DNA from 3 places in the Paenibacillus sp. FSL R7-0652 genome. Region 2 is predicted to be linked to each of the others. Evidence: predicted binding sites of a transcription regulator. Region 2 holds the regulator's gene; each other region holds the start of a gene.
What was found. The regulator Rex, encoded in region 2, represses fermentation and respiration genes when NADH is low (regulators of the CRP and FNR family bind a similar motif). The targets are predictions, from matches to a motif close to TTGTGAAATATTTCACAA.

Region 1 (4,291 bases), 690 kb from region 2:
GTTGAATATGTTCAGGACACAGCCTCTTCCAATCAGATTAAAATGCAGTACTTTATTTCGCCGGGCGGCACCGATGCAGGTCAGGTCCACTTGAGCGGTATTGGCGTACCTTCCACCGTTATTGGCATCTGCGGTCGGTACATCCACACCTCTTCTTCCATCATTCACACGGATGACTATGATGCTGCCAAAGAGCTGATCGTCAAGCTGGTGAAGGGTCTCGACCGTACAACGATGGAGACAATTATTAATAATGCTTGATCCATGCTAAGAAAATATGTAGAGCTTAACTGCAGAGATACCTTATCGAAGTTCTTCGAGGGTATCTTTTCTTTCGATTGGTTTCATAAATAGCTGGATCGTAGAACATGTTGGAGATCAATTACATAAGATAGCTTAATGAAAGACCCATAACCAGTTATGAAATCACTAAATATAAATTAGCGGGGGACCTTTATATGGCAGCAGGAAGGAATGGTAAATCAAATAAAGGTTCTAGAAAAACCAATGCTGCGAGTACCCTTCTAGGTGGCAATATGAATGGAAAGAAACTGGAACTGATTGTTGCAGCGTTATTGGTCAGCGGGAAGTTAAGAGTGGATGCGGTCACGCTGTTTCGAGAAGCTACCTTAGTTGTAGAATTAGTAGGCCAGTATAAAACACTTTAAAAGGTACAACCGTCCAATTCAGATAAACTGGTACAATTCCTGGATGAAACGGGCGGCGATATGACCCTGAATGATGTGATTCAGGCTTTTCAGCAGCGCATGAATTCCTAAATGCAGGCAAGAAAAGAGGTGGCTGTGATGTCTGAGTTTGATGGAGTTGGATTTGCCGAGACGTTAATTGTACTTATTCTTGTCGTTTTATTTGTGTTTGGTTCTACAGATATCGATACGCTTAGCGGTACACCTACAAAAGTTTGATCCTGCTTGTCTCCTTACAGGGTATTGAGCAGCCGGTTCCGAGGCAGTCGCCATTGACTCTCTCCTGCGTGATAAAAACAACTTGTTGATTGAAGAACGCCAGTCCATATGAAATGGGCTGGCGTTTCCTGCTGTTCTACAGAAATAAAGGCGAGAACGCAAACCAAGCTAAAATGAGTGTCAATACCACACACACGTTCTCTACGACCGCTCCATGTTTGGTCCCTGTACTCATCAGGTTTGCCCGGATCCGGAGCTTAAACGGCGGCAAAGGGCGAATCCCCCGATTCGTCAACGAATCCGCAATTAAATGGAGGGCATAAGCAGAACCTCCTGCAACCCAGATTTCCGGACCCTGCACCTGCGTTGTGCTGTACAGCAGTCCTGCCCACACAGCCGTTCCGTACAGCGTGTGCGTCAATCCCCTGTGCGTCAGTGTTGTACACAGCATAAGCAGACTGCCCGCTATCCAATTCCACGGTGCAAAAGCATGACCATAAAAAACAAGGCCCAGCCCGATGGCAAACATGAGCACTTTACGCAGCGATCGCGATGGCAGAAACGACACAAGCCCGATGAGAATGGCGAGAAGCAGATTCCACGGTTTTGCTGGGACGTAAAAATATACAAATACAGCCGCAGGCAAAAGAACCGTCTGCAGCAGCCGAATCAGGCTGTTAGGCAGCGCTTTGGATACCAGCAATGAATTGGGTTCATCGATATCCGGCAGCAGTGAGCCAATCAAGGCAGCCGTTACAGCTGGAGCCGTAACAGGCATTCCGAGCAGCTGCAGAACGGATAGTGAAACGCCTGTACCGATAATGAGGTGGGATCTTCCCATCATGTTGCAAAAACGTCCTTTCGAAGAAATAGGGATTAGTTCCGACCCCGATCTGATCATACAACGAAAGAAAAACAAGAACAATAGTTCGTATTTCTCATTTCTCAAAATTTTTTTTATATTCGTGATGCTCATCACACTTATTTTTATATGAATGATCTATCGTAATTAGTGAAATAAATCACATTTATTAACTGGAAATACGTGTTATAGTTTAAAATATAAAATATAAGAAATTAAAAATGTTGGTATTCTCGCAGTATTTATCCAAGGGAGGGCTACACATGAACGGAAATAAAGAAAGATTAGTTGTCATCGGCAATGGTATGGCCGGGATCAGCACCGTGGAGCAAATTTTAAAATTAACTTCACGCTTTGATATTACGGTTTTTGGAACAGAACCTTATCCTAACTACAATCGGATTATGCTGTCGTATGTACTGGAAGGCAGCAAAACGCTTGATGATATCGTACTGAATGATCTTCACTGGTATGAGGAATATGGTATTACTCTTCACACAGGAACAACGGTTGCCCGCATTGATGCAGAAAGTCGTGAAGTTGTAACAGAAGATGGACAGCGCACTCCGTACGACAAAATTATTATTGCAACGGGTTCGAGTTCTTTCATCCTTCCTGTACCCGGACATGACAAGCAAGGCGTTGTAGGATTCCGTGACATTGCAGACTGCAACGTCATGCTCGAAGCTGCAAAAGAATATAAAAAAGCGGCGGTCATCGGTGGCGGACTCCTTGGCCTGGAAGCAGCTAAAGGACTTGTGCAGCTGGGTATGGATGTTACCGTTGTTCACCTGATGGACGATCTGATGGAACGCCAGTTGGACCCGCAAGCTTCTGCCATGTTGAAAGCCGAACTGGAACGCCAGGGAATCAAGTTCAAAATGGGAGCACAAACTGCTGAACTGCTCGGCGGCCAACGGGTTGAAGGTATTCGTTTTGCTGACGATTCCGTGCTGAATGTTGATTTCGTAGTGATGGCTGTTGGAATCAAGCCAAATACAGCTGTAGCCCGCGAAAGCGGTATCGAAGTCAACCGGGGCATCATTGTGGATGACTACATGCAGACCTCGCTGAAAGACGTTTACTCTGTCGGAGAATGTAACGAACATCGCGGTGTGTGTTACGGGCTTGTTGCGCCTCTCTTCGAACAGGGCATGATTCTTGCGAAACATATCTGCGGCGTCGAAACTGCTCCGTATGAAGGCTCGGTTGTATCGACCAAATTGAAAATCTCGGGTGTGGATGTTTTCTCTACTGGCGAATTCATCGACAGCACTGAACATACCGTGATTTCACAGAAAGACGACTGGAAACGGACGTACAAAAAAATTCTGCTTCGAGACAACAAAATGGTAGGTGCTGTACTTTTCGGTGACATTACGGACTCCGCTGAACTGCAAAAACTGATCAAGAATCAGACCGAAATGACAGAAGAATTGTACAGTTCACTCATGGGCACAGGCTGCGGCGGTCACAAAAAAACGACCTCTGTTGAAACGATGCCCGAAGACGAAATTGTCTGCGGATGTAACGGCGTAACCAAAGGTGCTATCGTTGATGTCATTACCAATCAAGGTTTGACTACAGTTGATGAGATCAAAGCCTGCACGGGTGCAACCCGCTCTTGCGGAGGATGCAAACCGGTGGTGGAACAGATTTTGCAATACGTGCTTGGAGACAGCTTCAGCACCAGTACCAAACAAGGAATTTGCGGATGCACCACTATGGGGCGTGATGAAATCGTAGCAGAGATTAAACAAAAAGGACTGCAGACGACCAAAGAGGTTATGAACGTACTTGGCTGGAGCCAGCCTGAGGGATGTTCGAAATGTCGTCCGGCCATCAACTACTATCTGGGCATGATCAATCCAGACACACACGAGGATGAAAAAGAATCCAGGTTTGTTAACGAACGAATGAACGCAAACATTCAAAAAGACGGAACTTATACCGTTGTACCTCGGATGTACGGCGGGGTAACCACACCAGCCGATCTGAAACGGATCGCTGATGTTTCAGTCAAATACGACATTAAGGCAGTTAAAGTGACGGGCGGTCAACGTCTGGATCTCATCGGTGTTAAAAAAGAAGACCTGACAAAAGTATGGGCTGAACTCGATATGCCTTCAGGTTATGCCTATGCAAAATCGCTTCGTACCGTTAAAACATGTGTTGGTTCCCAATTCTGCCGCTTCGGCACACAGGATTCGATGGCGATGGGTGCAAGAATCGAACGCAAATTCGAGCGGCTGGATCTGCCAGCCAAATTCAAATATGCGGTGAACGGCTGTCCTCGGAACTGTGCAGAAGCCTGCACAAAAGATATTGGAATCGTCGGCAACGACGGCGGTTGGGAAATCTTTATCGGGGGTAATGGCGGTATCAAAGCAAGACTCGCGGACTCGCTGTGTAAAGTGAAAACGGATGATGAGCTGATCGAATTGTGCGGAGCCATAATGCAGTATTATCGCGAAACAGGTAATTATCTGGAACGTACTTCCGA
Region 2 (4,291 bases):
GATATGCGAACCAACCTCCAAATAACAGGACGGCAGATATAACAGCAGTAAGAACAATAGGCAATACTTTCAGCTTCAAATGAATTACCCCTCCCAAAATGAGCCTATCCTCGATCTACAGGCTTATATTTATAATCATTAATCAAAGAGTGAACTTGATGTCTGCATCGTTAACTGCAGATTTTTTTGCGTTTTATTGTAACTTCAGTACATAAATGAGTATATCACATCGTATATACAATATCGAAGGTGAAAATATGAATAAATTATTAATTTTAACTATTTAATTCACAATCATTTGATAGAAAAGCCAAAAAACCGGTTCAGTCGATGTGCTGACTGCCGGTTTCCTGCTCTTTTTAGACTCTAGCTGTTCGGTACGGTATAGACCAAATCTACCTGCTCTCCATTGCTAAACCGATAAAAACGATAATAATTATGCGTACCATCTTTGTAGTACACTTGCCATACGTAGATATTATTCACGACACCTGGCATGATCCGTTTGATCTCACCACCCGGCACCTCGGAACTAAATCGGCTGCGAATCTGCGTTTCGGACATCCCGTTCTGGATCAATTCACTGTGTACTCCCGCAGCGCCCTGGACTGGCTGGTTGTTGTTATCAAATTTAACCCACACCATTACGTTTTGATTATCTTTATTTTTGGCGGTCATCGTCCAATAGATGTTGTCAGAGCCATTCTTCTCGCCCCAGACGTACTTTCGAAGCTCATCAGGCGATGTAATCCCCAACTGGTCTTGTGCGGCTTGTACAGCCAATGCCTCTTCTTTACGCTGATCTTGTGTTACATAGACGTAATACCTTTGAAGTCCAAACAAGATCAGAACCAGAATGAGCAGCGATATCCAGATCCACTTCTTTTTCTTCTTCAAGAGCTGAACTTCCTTTCTCTGAATACTGCGCGTTGATGGCCAGCTTGTCTTTTAACGGGCAAGAAGCTGATCAAAGGCCAATTGAGATTCCCGCAAAATGCGCTCCTCATCCATTGTCAAACACTCGCCATGTTTCACCACTTGTTTTCCGTCTACCCATACATGTTCCACATCTTTAGCCGAGGCAGAATAGATCGCATGAGAGATCAGATCCGTATGCGGATAAAAATGAGCCTGTTCAATATTCAGCGCAATAAAATCTGCCTTCATCCCCATTCGCAGCGCACCCGTGTCGTTCAGGAAAATAGACTTCGCGCCGAAACCTGTTCCAAGCAGCAGTGCTTCACCCGCAGGAACCGCAGTTGGATCGCCAGATACACCTTTATGAATCAGTGCGGCAAGTCTCATTTCCTCAAACATATCCAGGTTGTTGTTGCTTGCGGGTCCGTCTGTACCCAGAGACACGGTAACCCCTGCTTTCAACATAGCAGGCACACGGGCCACTCCGGAAGCAAGCTTTAGATTGCTGCCCGGATTATGCGATACTGCCACATCATGTCGGGCCAGAATCTCAATTTCTTCATCGTTCAGATGAACCGCATGGGCTACAAGCGATGGAAGTGAGAAAAAGCCATGCTTCTCTAGGTGAGCTACAGGGCGCAGGCCGTAATCTGTCACGTTCTGCTCTACTTCACGTAATGTCTCTGACATATGCGTGTGCAGCGGCAGGTTAAGGTCATGCGCGGCCTGTACAAGCTTCTCTATGTAATCTGGAGGGCATGTGTAAGGTGCGTGCGGGGAGATAACCGTTGTGATCCGTCCATCCGCCTGTCCGTTCCATTCACGCGCAAATGCTGCGGACTCTTCCAGCTTGCGCATCTGCTCTTCTTCGGAACAAAGTCCAATCACACCGCGAGCCAGTGCAGCTCTTGCCCCGGACTGTTCAACCACTCTTGCCACCTGATCCATATGATCATACATGTCCAGGAACGCTGTTGTTCCGCCTTTTAGCATTTCAAGCACCGAAAGCGATGCGCCCCAGTAAACGTCTTCCGAAGTCATTTTTGCTTCCATCGGCCACATTTTTTCCTGGAGCCATACCTGAAGTGCCAGATCGTCCCCATGACCCCGAAGCAGTGACATGGCCGCATGACCATGCGTATTGATCAGACCCGGCAGGAAGAGAAGTCCTTTTCCATCCACTTTCGCCAGTTGCTCGTCTCCATCCGGCAGCGTCTCACCAATATGCACAATCTTGTCATCCTGAATGACCATATACCCTTGAACTATTGTCCAGTTTGCGCCTTCGTTTACGGCAAATTTACCGTTTTGAATTACCCATCTATTCGTTGTTGTCATCAGACTCTTCTTCCTTCCCGTTTTCTAAATAATAAGCCAAACTGAGCAGATCTGTTGTAAAGTCAGCGTGATGGATACGAACATGTGATGGTGTTTTTAGAATCGTTGGTGCAAAATTCAGAATTGCCTCGATTCCCGATTCAATCAGCTGATCCGCGACGTTCTGAGCTTCCGTATCCGGAACCGTAATAATCCCGATGCGAATGTTATCTTTTTGTACCGCTGCTGCAAGCTCTTCCATCGGCTGGACAGTCAGACTGTTAATCTTACTGCCAATCTTCGGTCCGAACGCATCAAAAATAGCAACAATCTTCATATTGTCTTTCAAGTAAGCATTGTAGTTGGACAACGCTTGTCCTAGATTACCCGCTCCAACCAGAGCCACATTAATCTGCTGGTCAATCTTCAAAATGTGACGAATCTTCTCGATCAGATAAGAAACGTCATACCCGATTCCTTTACGGCCAAAATCACCAAAATAAGCCAGGTCCTTGCGAATCTGGGCCGGATTCAGATCCAATCGCTGTCCAAGCTCCTGTGAAGAAACTGTGGTCACCTCACGCTGAACCAACTCGTTAAGATAACGCAAATATACGGGCAGACGCCGTACTACCGCTTCCGAAATTTTATCCGATTTCATTCCTGCTCCCCCTTACCATTGCCACGATAAAATAATAAATATTGAAAAATGGAGCATTCTGTATACATGCAAAATATGCATCATTCCTCATACAGAATGCCCGTATTGTTGGGATTATAAGTTCATGATGTGCTGCTTTTCGAAGTCTCTTTCGAGTTTAACGCTATGCAGAAGTACAATGCAATGCTATAGCTTACAAAATCGAATCATTTTCATTCACGATGGGACGATCCAGCCATTCGGCGATACGCGGAACCATCTGTTCTGTCAGCATATGCTCCATTTTGGGTCCAGGTAAGGAATACAGGAAGTACTTGCCATAATAAGCTTCAATTACTCGCGTATCATACACGATAACGATCCCCCGATCCTTGCCTGTCCGAACCAACCGGCCAAATCCCTGTTTGAACCGGATGACGGCCTGAGGGACAGACAGTTTCATAAACGGATTTTTTTTCTGCTCCTGCAGCAGTTCACTCTTTGCTTCCAGAAGCGGATGGTTAGGCGGCTGAAACGGCAGCCTTACGATTGCGAGACAAGTGAGGGCTTCACCTGGAATATCTACCCCTTCCCAGAAGCTGCTCGTACCCAGCAGAACTGCCGCTTTGGCATCCTGGAATCTTCGTGTGAGCTTGGAACGGTTACCGCTGTCAACGCCTTGGCCCAATAGGGAGATATCATTCCCGGATAAAGCCTCCTTCAACGGCTCATACACTTGTCTCAGCATTTTGTATGAGGTGAACAGCACCATCATACGTCCCTGTGTCGCAATCGCCGTCTCGGCAAGGGACTGTACCAGCATCTGTACAAAGTGAGCATCTCCTACACTGCCTTTCAGACTTGGAAAATCACGCGGAATGACTAACAAGGCCTGTTCCCTATAATTGAACGGTGAAGGCAGCATGGATGTAAGAAGGCGGTTATTGTCGGAAGCTTCCTGCAGGCCAAGCTGTTCAATCATGAATTGGAATGACTTATCCACGGACAGCGTAGCCGACGTAAGCACAACGCTTTTCTTTTTATCAAAAAACATCTCTTTCAGCTGTGCACTTACATCTACAGGAACAGCATACAGCTGCAGTGATTTGCTGCGGAACTGGCCGCTGGCCTCCATCCAATACACCGTCTTGGCATCGTCCATACGCATGAAGAATCTTAAATTCTCCTTTAATGTCGTCAGATCCTTTAACAGCCCGGTGATATCCGTAATTAAACTGTCAGACTGATAATCGTCCTGATCCTCTTTCACTTCAAGCAGCAGCTTATCCCCTTTGCGCACCAAGTCACCAAGGGTCACATAGATTTGGTTCTCCAGTTCCTGCAGCTCCTGCCATTTCGCAGGTTTCTGCGAAGCCTTCAAACGAAGGGAGAACTGCCCGGTTTCACCTGGTGAAG
Region 3 (4,291 bases), 880 kb from region 2:
TGTATAACAGTCTTAGGTGAAAGTTAACAATGGATTTAGTACATTTATCCATGTGTTATTACAAATTCCCCGAGGGTTGTATTTCAATAAAGTCACATTAATACATCTAGAATGACCTTATCTATAGAACAGGAAGTAATATGTATTTCGCTGTTCTGATTCTAGGGTCTACTCGTAAAATGGAAGTTTGGAAAAAGAAGTAAAAAAGCAGCTGCCATTCAGGCCGCTGCTTTTTTCAGTGATGTTACTGATCCTTTTAAACGGATTAGACTGAGCGCCTAAATTACGTGAGGCAGGTTTTTGTAATACACGAGATGATCCGTCCATTCTTCGTTTTCAAAGATGAAACCTTTTCGCAAACATTCGAATTCCAGACCTGCACGTTCAGCCAGTTTAATAGAGGGAGTGTTATCCACATTAATATGGGCTTCCAATCGGTGAAACTTCAAGTCTGCTGCTGCCATACGGAGAACTTCGCATACCGCCTCTTGACCGTATCCTTGTCTCCAATGCTGATTGTGGATGGTGTAGCCAAAGCTGGCCCATTGAAACGGTTCTCTAGCCAACGTGGCAATATCAATCATGCCCAGATGTGTACCATCTTCTTTTCTGAATACACCGAATATATATACGGCATCGGTGCGGGCAAGTTCCTGATGTCTCTCCACTAGCTGCTCGAACCATTCAGGTGTGCAGTCACTCATATCGATTTTTCCAGGATCATGTCGATGCCGAGAGGGAAAGCGGCTTTCGAATTCATGCAGCCAGTTCTCATAATCTTCGTTTTGTAATGGTCGAATCACCAGTCGCTCGGTTTCCGACCTATGATCAAATTTACCTTCAATAATGTTCAAGTTCAATGTGACATCTCCTTTGTACGGATTTGTTGTTTTTGATTTTGCAGAAAAAATAGACTGGTTTTCGAGCTTGTCGGTTATGTACCATGGACATCACACCTTTCATTTTCATTAATTATGCAGCTCTTTCTGTGTCATCAGACCGTTAAGCCATTTAAGTGTAACACAGATTCATGCGCCCCAAGAATTTCGGTTGGCTCCAAGGCAAAATTCAGGAACTCACTCACGGTAAAACGATGAAGATTATTTATGTGGCTGCGAAGCTTATTAACACGTGAGTGTGCAGCAAATCAATAGCTCCAAAGGGTGGTTTTAATATTTTTCACCAACTTGTCAGAAAGAGTTGAGCCTTTCTTGAACGTTTAAGGTCGAAGACGTGTCAGTGATTGAATTGATTAAAATTGAGGATATAATAATTTTGAATATCAGGTCTGAGCCAATCCTAGAGGCGCTTCGCAATCAGAGAATATAAGGCATCCAGCGCTGGATTTCGCTTTACATCTGAAGGAGTAAAGAAGGAGTAAATGTGCTTAACGAGTGGCAGCCTATCGTTGTCATTTGTTTTGTGAAATTTTTCTCATGTTAAGACCTAAAAAATGATACAAAGAAACATAATCAATGAATGGAGTTTGAGAGGAGGCATTATAAAATGGCAATCGATACCGTCTTATGGAGCAGGCTCGTAACAGGTCTGACACTCGGATTTCACGTTATTTTTGCAACGCTTGGTGTAGGGATTCCGTTAATGATCGCCATTGCTGAGTTTATCGGAATTCGGAAGAAGGACCCCCACTACATACTTATGGCGAAGAGGTGGTCAAGAGGTTTTGTCATCTCGGTGGCTGTTGGAGTGGTGACCGGTACAGCGATCTCACTACAGCTTGCTCTGGTCTGGCCTAACTTTATGAAGCTGGCTGGGAATGTTATCGCACTGCCGCTTTTTATGGAAGTATTCGCGTTCTTTTTTGAAGCCATTTTCCTGGGCATCTATCTTTACACATGGGATCGGTTCAAAAACCCGTACATTCACTGGCTGCTGACCATTCCTGTAGTTGCGGGAGCAGGGATGTCAGCGGTGTTTATTACAACCGTGAACGGATTCATGAATCAGCCTGAAGGATTTGTAATGCAGGCAGGTCAATTTACTGCGGTAAACCCTGTACAAGCCATGCTGAATACAGCCACATTCTCCAAGGTGTTCCATGTATTAAGCTCGGCTTACTTAACAGGGGCGGCTCTGCTTGCCGGAATCGCTGCGCTGGCCATGTTGAGAAGAGGAGTATCCGCTTATCACAAAAAAGGACTAAATCTGATGATGGCCGTCGTGTTGGTATTCAGTTTATTCAATACACTCGCTGGTGATGTATCCGCCAAATTTTTGGCTGAACACCAGCCGGAGAAGCTCGCTGCTGCCGAATGGCATTTTGAGACGGAGAGCGGCGCAGATTTGATTCTGCTCGGATGGCTGAATGCGGAACATGAGATTATAGGTGCACTGCATCTGCCCAAGATCCTCAGCTTTTTGGCCTTTGGAGATTTTAATGCCAAGGTCACCGGATTGAACGAATTCCCGCCGGATGAGCAGCCTCCGCTGCTTGTGCATTATTTATTCGATCTGATGGCCGGCATTGGATTCGCGCTGCTTGCCATATCCGGTCTATATTTTCTGTTTGTACTCTGGAAGAGACGTAATCCACTCAACAAGTGGATGCTTCGCCTTGCTGCAGTCAGCGCACCGCTTGCCTTTCTAGCTGTGGAGATGGGCTGGTTCTATGCAGAGATCGGTCGGCAGCCGTGGATCATTCGTGGATACATGCGGGTCGAAGAAGCAGCCACTTCATCCCCGAGTATCCGAATTTTATTTTTTGTCTTCCTGCTCTTGTACATCGTGCTCGGCGTGATCTGTGTCCTTGTGTTGAAGCGTCTGTTCAACAACAATCCTGCTGAGGTTGAGCTGGAAAAGTGGTTGAAGTCCAGAGAAGATCGAACGGCTGCAGCTGCAGGGAATGGAGGACATAACCAATGAGTTATGAGTTGATCGGTATTTCGGTACTCTGGCTGTTCCTGTATGGATATTTAATCATCGCTTCGATTGATTTCGGGGCTGGATTTTTCGCCTTTTATGCACGCCTGACAAAACAGGATCATCTAATTAACCGTTTGATCTCCCGCTATCTGTCACCCGTCTGGGAGATTACGAATGTATTTTTTGTCTTTTTCTATATTGGCATCATCGGATTTTTTCCGGATACGGCTTCCTATTATGGTGCGGCACTTATTGTTCCCGGAAGTATTGCCGTCATTCTGATTGCCATTCGGGGCTCGTTCTATGCTTTTGAAAATTACGGTTCCAAGAATAACATCGTGTACCTGTTTTTATACGGAGCTGCAGGATTGCTGATTCCGGCATCTCTGTCCGTGGCCCTGACTTTGTCCGAGGGCGGGTTCATCCTGAAGCAGGGAGAGACGATTTCCCTGGATTACTGGGCATTGTTTACCAATCCTCTATCCTGGAGCATCGTTGGTCTTGCGATTGTCTCCGTTTTGTTTATCAGCGGATCGTTTCTAACCTTCTACGCTTCGAGGGCAGAGGATAAGGGCGCATTGAAGCTTATGCGTAATTACTCCCTGTTCTGGAGCACACCGACGATTATTCTGGCACTGACAGCATTTATATATCTGGGTCAGCACAACGAACGCCATTTTCAAAATATGATGGACCTCTGGTGGCTGCTCGCTTTATCGGTAGCCTTCTTCATGACTGCCATGTGGCTGCTGTATAACGGACGTCGTTATGGTCTTGCATTTATATGCATCATGCTTCAATTTTTCTGTGCCTTTTTTGCTTACGGGATCGGTCAGTATCCTTACATTCTCGATCCATACATTACGATTCAGAGCAGTGCCACATCGCCAGCTATGGGTTTCGCGCTTGTCGTTGTCTTTATCGGAGGACTATGCCTGCTGATTCCTTCTCTGATTCTTGTGTTCAGATTGTTCCTGTTTGACGCGGACTATGTCAAAGGCAGCAAATAAAAGGAGGGTTGTCCCGTGAAAAGGCAGCGAAAAGAACAAACGAAGCAGCAACCCGAGCAGCAGGGGAAGTCGCCTGGCAGAAGGAAGTCGGAACTGATTAAACAGCAAATGTCTTCGCTTCGGAAAAGCAGAGTGCTCCTTATGGCCTTTTCACTGGCCCTGGGTGCAGCTGTTATAAGTCAGGCTGTGTTTATGGCTGAGGCTGTGCAGCGCATTTTTGTAGAAAAGGCATCTTTCACATCGATCATGCTGCTGCTTGGTATATTACTGACCGTTATGGCTGTACGTACGCTGTTAGCATATGCCAACGGCAGCGTTGGCATATACATGGCCGCACGTGCCAAAACCCAAATGCGGGCTGTAGTGTTACAGAATCTGACCCGAACCTCTATGTTCTC

Region 1: nirB (nitrite reductase large subunit NirB) is a predicted target of Rex. The motif match lies at 1,937-1,954, and genes of this name have one in related genera.
Region 3: MKY97_RS14290 (cytochrome ubiquinol oxidase subunit I) is a predicted target of Rex. The motif match lies at 1,421-1,438, and genes of this name have one in related genera.

Annotation. Positions count from the first base shown of each region.
Region 1 covers NZ_CP152001.1:4,731,134-4,735,424, forward strand. The annotation lists gene MKY97_RS20715 (M42 family metallopeptidase) at 1-261, shown strand, start outside; gene MKY97_RS20720 (hypothetical protein) at 459-668, shown strand; gene MKY97_RS20725 (metal-dependent hydrolase) at 1,063-1,770, opposite strand; gene nirB (nitrite reductase large subunit NirB) at 2,052-4,291, shown strand, end outside.
Region 2 covers NZ_CP152001.1:4,042,101-4,046,391, forward strand. The annotation lists gene MKY97_RS17825 (hypothetical protein) at 1-79, opposite strand, end outside; gene MKY97_RS17830 (DUF5590 domain-containing protein) at 367-897, opposite strand; gene MKY97_RS17835 (amidohydrolase) at 949-2,256, opposite strand; gene MKY97_RS17840 (redox-sensing transcriptional repressor Rex) at 2,240-2,896, opposite strand; gene dinG (ATP-dependent DNA helicase DinG) at 3,090-4,291, opposite strand, start outside.
Region 3 covers NZ_CP152001.1:3,159,888-3,164,178, forward strand. The annotation lists gene MKY97_RS14280 (DsbA family protein) at 1-7, shown strand, start outside; gene MKY97_RS14285 (GNAT family protein) at 279-854, opposite strand; gene MKY97_RS14290 (cytochrome ubiquinol oxidase subunit I) at 1,507-2,883, shown strand; gene MKY97_RS14295 (cytochrome d ubiquinol oxidase subunit II) at 2,880-3,893, shown strand; gene cydD (thiol reductant ABC exporter subunit CydD) at 4,002-4,291, shown strand, end outside.